4 regions of the Shewanella sp. SG44-2 genome follow, and region 3 is predicted to be linked to each of the others. Evidence: predicted binding sites of a transcription regulator. Region 3 holds the regulator's gene; each other region holds the start of a gene.
The links. The regulator LexA, encoded in region 3, represses DNA repair genes until DNA is damaged. The targets are predictions, from matches to a motif close to TACTGTATNNNNATACAGTA.
Positions count from the first base shown of each region.

Region 1 (3,220 bases), on a different contig from region 3:
TAGTAATAAAAAATCTTAGCATTTAATGCTGGGTAAGCATTTCCATTGGGTTGAATATTGAGGTGTGAGTAAATCACGGCGCATGGCCCATTTTTGTTGTATCCCTTGTGCAGCCAAAAACACTGTATCGCGGCCGTATCGTTGGTTGATGCCGTCAAGCGTGTCCATTAATGCATAATTAACCTTCGCGGTATTAAATAAATCAAATTGAAAATGTTTCTCGCTGGTTAAATCAACTAGGCCTACACCAATTTTGTAATAACGAACACCATTGCTAAATAATCTCGGGGCGGCGTCGGTCATGGCTTTGGTGAGTTCAATGGTGCAATTGGTTGGACATGGAAAATGGACGATAACTTTATAACTCACAGGCCGTTCGTCATGGGGCGAATTACTGGCAAATAACAACATGGTTTTACAATGTGAGCCTTGTTGACGAGCTTTACTTGCTGCGATGCCAACATGTTTACTCAATGCCTGTAATAGCGATTCAAAATCGCAAATACGTTCGCCCACACTACGGGTGGAGAAAATTTGTTTTTTATCTGCCCTAGCCTCATCCCATTGTTTACACACTTCTCCGTTAAGTTCGCGTACCGTGCGTTCAATTTCAATACTAAATTGTTTTCTGGCCAAACTGGGTGGCATAGAGGCGAGATCGTATGCGCTGCGAATATTCATCAATTCAAGCTTTTTACTGATGAGCCTGCCAATCCCCCACACCTCTTTTACGGCAAGTTGGCGTAAAATATCATTGCGTTGATGCGCAGTGTCGATAACGCACACTCCTTTGTATCCCGGGATTTTTTTAGCGGCGTGATTGGCTATTTTAGCTAAGGTTAACGTTTGCCCCATGCCCACACAAACCGCCAGGCGGGCTTCTTTCCAAACTGCGCGACGAATTAACTGACCCTGGGTATACAGGCATTTGATAGCAGGATAACTGTGTTTAAAAGACAGAAAGCTTTCATCGATGGAGTACACATGCTGTTCTGGCGCAAAACGGCCTATTATTGCCATCATCTTTGCCGATAAATCGGCATACAATTCATAATTAGATGAGCACACAATGACATTGCGCTGAACGCATAATGCTTTAGCTTGAAAGTAAGGCAAAAACTTCTCAATACCCGCCTCTTTTGCTTGCCGATTAGCAGCAACAATACAGCCATCGTTATTGCTCAGCACAATAATCGGTCTGCCGCGCCAGTCAGGGCGAAAAACCTGTTCTGCACTGCAATAAAAAGCATTGGCATCGACTAAGGCAAACATTGTTACCTAACCTTTTTTGCTGATAAGCAGTGGGCTTTGACGATGACAACGAATCGAGCGAATAACCACACCTTCAATACTAAAGTCATCATAGTCGCAGATGGTCACAGGTAAATGTTGCTCATTAGACGACATCAGCATTCGCCGATGCATGTCGAGAATTTTACACACAAATTCACCATTAAAATTAGCCACTATCACGTCGCCATTTCTAGCCGTTTCATGGCGGTCGACAATCAATAAGTCACCATCATATATTCCCACTCCTTGCATCGACTCACCTTGGGCTAAGCCGATAAAAGTGGAACTTGGATGCTGGATTAATATCTCATCAAGGCTGAGGCCTAACTGAAGATACTCAGCGGCAGGTGATTCGAAACCAGTAATGCCGGCGCTGGCTGCAATGGGAATAACGCGCATATGACAACCTCTAATATAATATATACTGTATAAAAACACACTGTATAAATAAACAGTATATATTAGCGTTAAATTTTGTCAGCGCAAGTTTATTTGCTTTAAATCGCGACAAGCGGCAGTTATTTTCAATTGTTAGCGTCATTTTTATTGCCTCTGCACAACGACATCGGTCCATAACTAAAGCTTCTTCAATGTAGCAAAGCGTCAATACATCAAAGTGATAGCTTCATTATTGATGAAATAATATGTCCAAGGTCAAAATATAATCAGTAAGCTTGGTCTACACTGTTAACAGGAGCAAAAATCAAGCTAACCTGTTTATAAAACAAACGAATATACTTATTTCATATTGGCTCGGGGGTCTAGCATGACACTCGCAACATTCCATATCGACATGCACGATGATAACTGCTTACTGAACCTTGCTGGTGATTGGCAATTAGGCCAAGCACCGCTAGGCGCAGATATTTGTGCTGAGCTGCCATCCAATTGCCAATCTATCACCTTAATCACCACAGAATTATCCCACTGGGATTCAAGCCTCGCCATTGCCTTATTACAATTATCTCGCTGGTGTGAGCAGAAAAAAATACCACTAGACACCCAACAAACACCTCAAGGATTGCAGCAATTACTGCAACTGGCTACCGATGTTCCTGTTTATCAACCCACTAATGATGGCGCTATTGGCGGATTGTGGCCGACCTTACGCCGAAGTCTTATTAAGCAAGGCTTACAGGTGCACGATGGATTAGTATTCGTTGGCGACTGTACCTTGGTATTAGGCCGTTGGTTGGGAGGTAAAGCGAGGACTCGTAGAAGTGATATTGTTTTTTTTATCGAACAGGCGGGGCCTAAAGGACTTGCGATTGTTACTTTAATTAGCCTGCTCGTGGGAATGATTTTGGCTTATTTAGGTTCGGTACAGCTGCGTCAATTAGGCGCCCAGGTATATGTGGCTAATTTAGTGGCTATCGGAATGGTGCGTGAAATGGGTGCTCTAATGACAGGCGTTATTATGGCCGGCCGAACCGGAGCTGCTTATGCGGCGCAGTTAGGCACCATGCAGGTTAATGAGGAAATTGATGCGCTGCGAGTAATGGGCATTCCTACCATGGAGTTTCTGGTTTTACCGCGATTATTAGCATTAATTTTCATTATGCCACTAATGTGTATTTATTCAGATGTAATAGGCATGCTTGGCGGTGCGTTAGTTGCTAACGGGATGGGCGTAAGTTATACCCAGTATATTTTGCAAACCCAGGTTGCGATTGATTGGGTAGATATTTCTACCGGTTTAATAAAGAGTTTAATTTTTGGGTTTTTAATTGCGATTGCGGGTTGCCAGGCGGGACTGCTTTGCGGACGTGACTCTAATGCCGTTGGCTTAGCGACAACCCAGGCTGTGGTTAAAGCCATTGTTTTTCTGGTTGTTGCCGATGCGGCACTTAATATCTTGTACGATAAATTAGGGATCTAGCCATGGTTGATGATGCCTTTATCAGTGTACGTAATCTTTCAGTCGGCT
Region 1 is NZ_JACJEU010000007.1:93,989-97,208, reverse strand. It holds gene H5181_RS07585 (Y-family DNA polymerase) at 16-1,272, opposite strand; gene H5181_RS07580 (LexA family transcriptional regulator) at 1,279-1,692, opposite strand; gene H5181_RS07575 (ABC transporter permease) at 2,060-3,172, shown strand; gene H5181_RS07570 (ABC transporter ATP-binding protein) at 3,175-3,220, shown strand, end outside.
Region 1: H5181_RS07580 (LexA family transcriptional regulator) is a predicted target of LexA. The motif match lies at 1,731-1,750, and genes of this name have one in related genera.

Region 2 (3,220 bases), on a different contig from region 3:
AAACAGTTGTTCCCACAGTTGTTTTTCGAGCGCGAGTGCTTTGCCCTGGCTAGACAGTACTTTCTCTTCGTATTCTTTCAATTCTGGGGTGATATAACGTTCGGTGCCTTTGAGTGTTTGGCGGCGCTGATAGCTCAGTGGCACTCTATCTGACTGTAAACGGCTCACTTCAATATAGTAACCATGAACTCGGTTATAGCCGACTTTTAAGGTATTAATCCCTGTTTGTTGTTTCTCACGAGCTTCAAGTTCGACTAAATAATCACTGGCGCCTTCACTCAACTTGCGCCATTCATCTAACTCATTATTATAGCCAGTACGGATAACGCCACCATCACGAATTAACATGGGAGGGTTGTCTACAATAGCGCGTTCTAATAAATCGTGTTGTTCAGGAAATTCACCCAGTAATTGTACTAACGTGTTTAATCGAGGTTGTTGGCATATTGCTAATGTTTGCTGGATTTCAGGCAGAAGCGTTAGTGCTTGCTTTAAGCGTGAAAAATCACGTGGTCTGGCACTACGTAGTGCTAAACGAGCCATAATACGTTCGATATCACCTAAGCTTTTTAGTTGCTCATGTAACGTTTGATACAAATCTTGTTCAATCAGTTCACTGACCGCACTATGTCGATATTGAATTGTTTGACGATTGCGTAATGGCTCATGGATCCAACGTTGTAACATACGGCTACCCATAGGGGTGGCAGTATTATCCAATACCCATGCGAGAGTATTCTCCCGCCCACCAGATAAATTTTGAGTTAACTCTAAATTACGTCTGGTTGCGGCATCTAAAATAATTGATTCTGATTGATTAAAGCGCACAATCGAGTTGATATGTGGCAACGCCATCTTTTGGGTATCTTTGACATACTGCATTAAACAACCTGCAGCTTGTAACGCTAATCGTGCATCAGTAATTCCAAAACCGTGTAAATCTTTGGTGCCAAATTGATTGAGCAGTAAATTAATACAGGTGTCGTAGTCAAACTCCCACTCAGGGCGACGACGGATGCCTTTCATATTATTGATCAATAACATGTCAGTAAAATCTTCACTGTACAGTAGCTCAGCTGGATTAGTGCGTTGTAATTCGGCTTCTAAAGCTTCACGAGTGGGTAATTCAGCAACCACAAAACGACCTGATGAAATATCCAACGTCGCGTAACCAAAACCCGTTTTACCCTGATACAGTGCCGCCAGTAAATTGTCTTGTTTTTCTTGCAGTAAAGCTTCGTCGGTTAAGGTGCCAGGGGTCACAATACGCACCACTTGGCGTTCAACGGGCCCTTTCGATGTCGCTGGATCACCAATTTGCTCACAAATAGCCACAGACTGACCAATGTTAACTAATTTTGCTAAATAGCCTTCGACGGCGTGATATGGAATGCCTGCCATGGGAATCGGGTCACCGCCGCTTTTTCCACGAGCCGTCAGTGAAATACCTAGCATTTCAGAAGCGCGTTTAGCGTCATCGTAAAACAGCTCATAAAAATCACCCATTCGATAAAACAATAACATATCAGGATGGGCCGCTTTTAAGCCCAAATACTGGCGCATCATCGGGGTGTGTTTTTCTAAATCGCTGGTATCAATCACTGTCATTATGAACACTTCACTATTAATCAATCGTAGGACGTAAATCTTATGGGGCTAATCTTAACAATATTTGTCCCCAGCGTATAAATAGATTCAAACAAAAAATTTTATGGGGATAAAATATTGATGTAAATAGGCAATTCTCAAAGGTTAAAAAAAAAATCAGCTCAGCACTTGATACTGTATGACTATACAGTATACTGATGAACATATTGAAATGATTCACATCACTTCACCTAAGTCGAAATAGCATTTTACTAAACGTATTGAATGCCTTAAGAGGGTTTTATAATGAAGGTTGATCCAAATAAAGAGAAAGCACTAGCCGCCGTTTTAAGCCAAATTGAAAAGCAATTTGGTAAAGGCTCAATTATGAAGTTGGGCGAAGATCGCACAATGGATGTTGAAACTATCTCTACCGGTTCGCTTTCATTGGATATCGCACTCGGTGCGGGCGGTTTGCCAATGGGACGTATCGTTGAAATCTACGGTCCAGAATCATCAGGTAAAACGACGTTAACTCTTGAAGTGATCGCCGCAGCGCAACGCGAAGGTAAAACCTGTGCGTTTATTGATGCAGAGCATGCTCTGGACCCTATTTATGCCAAAAAGCTAGGCGTAGATATTGATAACCTACTTTGTTCACAACCAGACACTGGTGAGCAAGCATTAGAAATTTGTGATGCGTTAACTCGTTCTGGTGCTGTAGACGTTATTGTGGTCGATTCTGTTGCGGCATTAACGCCAAAAGCTGAAATTGAAGGTGAAATTGGTGATTCACATATGGGCCTTGCCGCTCGTATGATGAGCCAAGCAATGCGTAAGCTTGCTGGTAATCTTAAGCAATCAAATACTTTGCTTATTTTTATTAACCAAATTCGTATGAAAATTGGTGTGATGTTTGGTAGTCCAGAAACTACCACCGGTGGTAATGCACTTAAGTTCTACGCTTCAGTACGTTTAGATATTCGTCGTACCGGTGCCATTAAAGACGGTGACGAAGTTGTCGGTAATGAAACTCGCGTCAAAGTGGTTAAAAACAAAATTGCGGCTCCGTTTAAGCAAGCGGAATTCCAAATCCTTTATGGACAAGGTATTAACCGTACCGGTGAGTTAGTCGATTTAGGCGTTGCTCATAAATTAGTTGATAAAGCGGGCGCTTGGTATAGCTACAAAGGCGAAAAAATTGGTCAAGGCCGTGCTAACGCAGGTAAGTTCTTGACTGAGAATCCAGTCATTGCTAGCGAAATTAATACCACTTTACGTGCTATGTTATTGAATGGTGGTGCTAATTCATCAGATTCAAAAACAGAAAGTGATGAGAATATTGACCTTGAAACGGGTGAAGTATTCTAAGCTAGCCAGTAAGTTACCTCTACCGCGGTAGCGCATCTTGCGCGCCGCGAATATTACACTGCTAAAAAAACCTCCTTATTACACTGCTAAAAACTATACCGCCAAGAACGTATATATGTGAGAACCTCTAGTATTCGATGATTGTCTATCTCAGGCTTGTTAAGCCATATCCGTTACTCTGCGTTACTTTAAATCATCCCACATAGTCTTAATGCCCATATGTTTAATGATTTAACTTTTAACATTTAATGATTTAGTTCTG
Region 2 is NZ_JACJEU010000003.1:222,587-225,806, forward strand. It holds gene mutS (DNA mismatch repair protein MutS) at 1-1,608, opposite strand, end outside; gene recA (recombinase RecA) at 1,894-2,958, shown strand.
Region 2: recA (recombinase RecA) is a predicted target of LexA. The motif match lies at 1,781-1,800, and genes of this name have one in related genera.

Region 3 (3,220 bases):
TTAATAAAGAGGCAAACAACGCTTGTCGATTAGGTAATTGTGGCCCTGTCATCACTTTGCGTTGACGGCGGAAATGCACTCGGGCGACTCGGGTTAATTTGTGAGCAATTCTTTTATCAGTACCATGTTCATCGGCCATATGACGAAGCGATAGTGCATTAGAAAACTGGACGAAATTATGGCGTCCTAAAAATAAAATCATTAACCATTTACGTAACCACGTAGGGTTTTCACGTTCAAATACAGCAGCTTTCATGCTGTCTTCTTCTTTACCGGGTGTACGTCCCCAATAAAGGCAAACAGGAACCAGCTGTATATCTAATTCAGGACTCTCACTGTGAAGTGACAATAAGCTGGTAAAATAATTAAGGAATTTGTCACCACTTTCACGTTTACCAAATAGTGGTTTGCGGCCCTCTAAACAGACCACACGAGGCACCGTTAAGCCATCAAGCTGTAATGGCTCATAAGGACTGGGCAGACCAAAGCCCTCAGTGATTTCGCTCAACGCGGCAATATCGCTAATAGATTCCGTTTTCATTAAATAAACCAAAGGTTTAGTTGGATCTATATTGAGGTCATCAAAAGGATCGTGAGGGACCACAATGGTCTGTACCATCCACTTTTGAATCCATCTTAATGCTCGTAAAAATATTGAATCTGGTTTTGACATGGTTATTTTCGCAACATAAGCCACTGTAATATTGATGTATAGGATACCAGAAACCACCCTGCTTACACTATCAGACCGATCTATCTTTACGCTTAAGCTCTCACTATCAGAAATAACATAAGACAGAACATTAGTAATAGTTAACTAAAACATATTGTTGAGTGATACTTAATCAACAAAATACAAAAAATAGTTGGTTAATACTTGCGCGAACATAAACACTGTATATAATGACAGTCACTGTATAAAAAGACAGGAATCATCATGAGACCGTTAACGCCGCGCCAAGCAGAAATTTTAGACTTAATTAAAAACAATATCGCCGAAACAGGTATGCCACCCACTCGTGCTGAAATTGCGAATCGTCTTGGCTTTAAAAGTGCTAATGCCGCCGAAGAGCATTTAAAAGCATTAGCCAAAAAAGGCTTTATCGAGATCATGCCTGGTACCTCAAGAGGCATTCGTTTACCTCATGAAGAACAGGTTGAAACCGGTCTGCCACTGATTGGGCAGGTTGCTGCTGGTGAACCAATTTTGGCTCAAGAGCATGTAGAGCAATACTATCAAGTCGATCCAAACATGTTTAAGCCCGCCGCAGATTTTTTGCTGCGAGTGCGTGGTGACAGCATGAAAAACATCGGAATTTTAGAAGGCGACTTACTCGCTGTACATAAAATGCAGCAAGCACGTAATGGCCAGGTTGTTGTGGCACGTGTTGATGATGACGTCACCGTAAAACGATTTGAACAAAAAGGTAATGTGATTTATCTGCATGCCGAAAATGAAGATTACAATCCGATAAAAGTAGATTTAAGTTGCCAAAGCCTAACCATCGAAGGGCTTGCCGTTGGCGTTATCCGTAATGGAGATTGGTTATGAACAAACTAATGGGCATCGCGCCACGCCACCCGGGCTTATGGGTAGATTTAACTGAAACAGAACTGCATGGCACCCAAACCATTCAAACATTACAAACTGTCACTCAAGGTGAAGCTGAACTGAGCCAATTGTGCAGCCAGTTAGCGATATTGAGCCAGCAAGGCAGATGGATTGTATTAATTAGCCCGCCCCATATTGGCTATAAACATATGCTGGCAAGTGCTGGTGTAAGAATGGATCGCATTTTACTGGTGCACACCAAAGATGAAGTCGAAACATTATGGGCCATGGAGAAAGCGCTCACTAGCGGTACATCGAGCGCAGTAGTGACTTGGACAAGCTCACTTGATGCTCGCGATAGTCGCCGTTTAGAAATTGTCGCTAAAAGTGCACGTGCATTAGGGGTGGTAATTGAAGATGTGAATGCTCACTTACCTCACAAACATCAACTTGTTAGCCCTACTTTAACAAATGGAACAAGTAATTTTTGCTCATTTCACTAAGCACGAACCCTTCATTACCAAGCCCTGTATTGAATTCAGGGTTTTTTTTCATCTTTTTTCAGCCTATTAGCCAACAAAGTGATCTTGATCAATGTTTAATCTACAAGTAATGTGGTTAACAAGGATGAAACATTTTTTATCTTTAATTGGACGTGAATGACAGTAATCAAGATTACTTTCAGACAAATGAGCCAAATCAAAATTGATAAGTTCAGTCGTAGGTACAAGCGTGGTGCACAGCTAACAATAAAACCGTAGACCGTCTGTTTACAGCCACCAAAGTACTTTGAGGTCATCAAACTTTTTTCGGGAACCGAAGAGTTTGCATAGAGCAGAGAATTACTGTGTGACTCTTCTTTGTAGTTGCTATTTGCAATTAGCAGAGGAGTAGTCTTGTGAAGCAATGGTTGTATTGTTTACTGGTTGTGTTTGTAGCACTTCCGCTTGGGGCAACAGAAATGCCCCTCAACATGACTCAAGGCGTGACAGATATCAGTGGCAAGGTTTACGACCTCCATATGACAATTCTTTATATCTGTTGTGTAATTGGGTTAGTGGTGTTTGGGATCATGATTTACTCAATGATTTATCACCGCAAATCAAAAGGCGCTGTCGCGGCCAATTTTCACGAAAGTACCAAAGTGGAAATTGCTTGGACCGTCATCCCTTTCATCATCTTAATCGGCATGGCTATTCCAGCCACCAAAACCTTGATTGCTATGGAAGATCCCAGTGATGCTGATCTCACCATAAAAATTACTGGGTCGCAGTGGAAGTGGCATTACAGCTATTTTGATAAAGACATCGAATTTTACAGCACATTATCCACCCCCAGAGCTCAAATTGATGGCAGTGAGGCCAAAGGAGAACATTACCTCCTCGAAGTCGATAAGCCATTAGTACTGCCTATTAATCAAAAAGTGCGCTTCTTGATGACATCTGATGATGTTATTCATTCATGGTGGGTGCCGGCGTTTGCCGTTAAAAAAGATGCCAATCCAGGCTTTATTAACGAATCGTGGACCCGCATTGATAAACCCGGTATTTACCGCGGCCAATGTGCCGAATTATGCGGTAAAGACCATGGTTTCATGCCGATTGTGGTGCAAGCATTATCGGAGGCCGATTTTGATAATTGGTTAGTGGAGCAAAAACAACTAGCAAG
Region 3 is NZ_JACJEU010000006.1:142,949-146,168, forward strand. It holds gene plsB (glycerol-3-phosphate 1-O-acyltransferase PlsB) at 1-673, opposite strand, end outside; gene lexA (transcriptional repressor LexA) at 938-1,552, shown strand; gene H5181_RS06815 (cell division inhibitor SulA) at 1,549-2,055, shown strand; gene coxB (cytochrome c oxidase subunit II) at 2,451-3,220, shown strand, end outside.

Region 4 (3,220 bases), on a different contig from region 3:
TGCTGGAGCACGTTTAGGCGCTACTTTCTTTGCAGGCTTTTTAGGCGCAAGTGCTTGACGTTTTGCTTTGGCTTTATCTTGGCTTTCTTTAAGCGTCAAAATAGCATGGTCAATGTGCTCTTGTTCTAATTCAGCACATTCATTACCGTCAAGATCGATACGTTTAGCACCGGCTTTAACGCCTTTCAAATAGCGCCAGCTGCTTGTGTAACGACGAAGCGCTACACGTAATTGTGTTTTACTGACTTTAGAATCATCAGCTAACCGTTCAGCCAAATCTTGAAACAAACCAATTTTTAATGGCTTCGTTTCACCTTCTGCAATGAAGCATAAAGGAAAGGTTTCATATAAATACGCTAAAATTGCGTTGGTGTCGGTCAACTTGTCTGTTGATTCCATTTTTACTTCCACGTTAATAAAGGGACTGATTATGCGGCATAAAATTTGCCATGCAGTCGTTCATCTTTCGCTAAACCTTATCGTTAAGGCTCAACGTACAAAATATCACTATCCGCCAGTTTGCTAAAGTCATTGAAACAAACCTTAACAATTTAACCAAACTTACTCTCAGCTTAATCATCGCTCATCAGTAAATCCAGCACAATTGCGTATAGCGGCATATTATAAAGCCCGCGACAGCGAATGCGACCATGATTTAATCTAATTTGTTCGCTATTTAACCAAATAGGCAAGTTTCGAAACTTTTTACCATGTTTTCTAAACCAATTTGATCATCATGATCGAATCGATTCAGTAATGGGCTGTCAATATCTAACACTGCCACCACCTCATTTCCCTGTCTAACAGGGATCACAATTTCTGAATTACTGGCAGAATCGCATGCAATATGGCCATCAAATTGATGAACGTCTGCAACTCGCTGGGTTTTGTTTTCTGCTGCAGCGGTGCCACAAACACCCTTGCCCATATTGATACGGGTACAAGCCACTTTACCTTGAAATGGGCCAAGGACTAATTGTTCACCACGCTTGATATAAAAACCTGCCCAGTTTAGGCCTTCTAGGTTGTCATTTAGCAACGCTGAAAAATTAGCCATTGCCGCAATCAAATCATCTTCACCTGCAAGTAAAGCTTGTGCTTGACGATTTAATGTTTGGTAAAATTCGGTTTTCATTTCCATTCCTTAAGCTGACACCCACTCCAAGAATGAGTGATGAATAAGACTATTCTGCTGATGCACTTTTAGTCGAAGTCTTTTTAGTTTTCGCTGTAGGAGCGTTTTTAACCTGTACTAAGCCTTTTAGCAAGTTAGAAAGCTCATCTTTATTGTTTGCTAGATAAAATGCCAACTGTTCGCATTTAATTTCATCAAGTCCGAGATCTGCCTTAATAAGAAATGGCACTAGGTTATCGGAAATATCGAGCATCTTATCGTAGGCATCAGCCTCTTTCTTCGATATAAATGTCATCTTTTCCACCCCTTCTCTGACCACGACAAATTGGGTTATCACTGCCATGATGTAATCCTCACTGTTTTTATATACAGTGCATAGAATCTCACATAGTTAACTTATGATGCAAGTGTTCTGATTATTCTGATATTATCAAGCACAAGAAAATCGAGATTATTTAACAATTAACTCATTTTCTGCCAATATAAGGCAAAGCAAACGGCTTTGACTCTTTGCTACCCAATAATGCGCTTTACTATGGATTAGATTAATTCTTCATGCATGAATTTGATGATCATGATTCGATAATTTTATGCCAATCATGTGATTTGGCAGTGACAAAACGCGCTTTGCCTTCTAGCGCTCGCGCGCTTTGTCCTCGTTGCCACACGGCACTCTATGATTCACCTTATTGCTCCATTAATGGCATGCTAGCGTTATGCGTTGCGGCGTTAATTATTTTTATTCCCGCTAATTTATTGCCTGTACTCGAAATTCACTTTCTTGGCAGTGTACGGACCACAACCGTGCTGCAAGCGGCTTTTACGGTTTGGGCTGAAGGGTATTGGATAGTAGGCCTTGCGGTAATGGTTGCGGCAGTTATTGCGCCAGGATTATTGATATTGTCAATTATGGCCCAAGTTGTGATTGTGAAGTTAAAACTGCACAACTCATTTTGGCAAAGAACATATACTACATTATTAAAAAATCATGGTTTGATATCACAAATGACCATGTTAGAAATTTATGTGATCAGTTTTCTAGTGTCGGCATTCCAATTATCTGACTTTTCTGATGTGTATTTTGGTATGGGAACATTCAGCTTTACGATGTTGTTCATCATCATTTTATTTTTGCAACGTGAATATAACCTAGAACACATGTGGAGTTATGTTGATGCCTGATACTCCAATGACGACCTCCAATGAAGAAATAGTCGACAACACTGCGCAAGTTGGCAATATCAACAAAGAGATTACAACTAAGGTTTTGTCGCACGTTCAAGGCATAAAAATTGGCTTATGTTTATGCCCTGTTTGTCGAAAACTTAATGTGACCAGTAACAATCATTGTAAACGTTGTTTTAGCCAATTAAGCAGTCGTAATTATGCCAGTATCCAACAAAGTTGGGCTTTATTGGTGACTGCAACTATTTTACTTATTGTTGCCAATATCTATCCTATTACCTTGTTGACTAATCGTGGTGTGGTCACCAATGACACCATTTTTAGTGGTATTAGTCATTTAGTCAAAACAGGTATGTTCCCGATTGCTATCATTGTTTTCACTGCCAGTATTTTAGTACCTTGGCTTAAAATTATTGGCTTAGCGACCTATTTATCGGCTATTAGTTTTAACTTACCAATATCAAAAAGAAAATTAATGATTGGATTTCACATCATTGAATGGATTGGCCGTTGGTCAATGCTCGATTTATTCGTTATTTCATTAACAGTTGCCTTAGTTAATATGGGGCAATTATTAGACGCAAAACCTGCACCTGCCGCGACAGCATTTGCGTTAGTTATCTTGCTAACGCAACTTGCGGCAAAAGTGTTAGATACTCGATTACTCTGGGACCGCTTGGAAAACACTGATGACACAAATTGAATCACCTAAAATTGTGAAGAAAAAGTTATTCTCGCCAATATGGTTATTACCGGTTGTTGCTTTGATATTAGGAGCCTGGTTAGGGGTCAAAAGTATCAAAGAATCCGGCATCGAAATATTAATTCATTTCCCGAGTGCTACCGGTATTGATATTGGTAAGACATTAGTGAAATATCAAGGATTGACGGTCGGTAAAG
Region 4 is NZ_JACJEU010000001.1:259,116-262,335, forward strand. It holds gene proQ (RNA chaperone ProQ) at 1-399, opposite strand, end outside; gene H5181_RS01020 (GAF domain-containing protein) at 677-1,135, opposite strand; gene H5181_RS01025 (YebG family protein) at 1,185-1,478, opposite strand; gene H5181_RS01030 (paraquat-inducible protein A) at 1,691-2,317, shown strand; gene H5181_RS01035 (paraquat-inducible protein A) at 2,310-3,023, shown strand; gene H5181_RS01040 (PqiB family protein) at 3,010-3,220, shown strand, end outside.
Region 4: H5181_RS01025 (YebG family protein) is a predicted target of LexA. The motif match lies at 1,490-1,509, and genes of this name have one in related genera.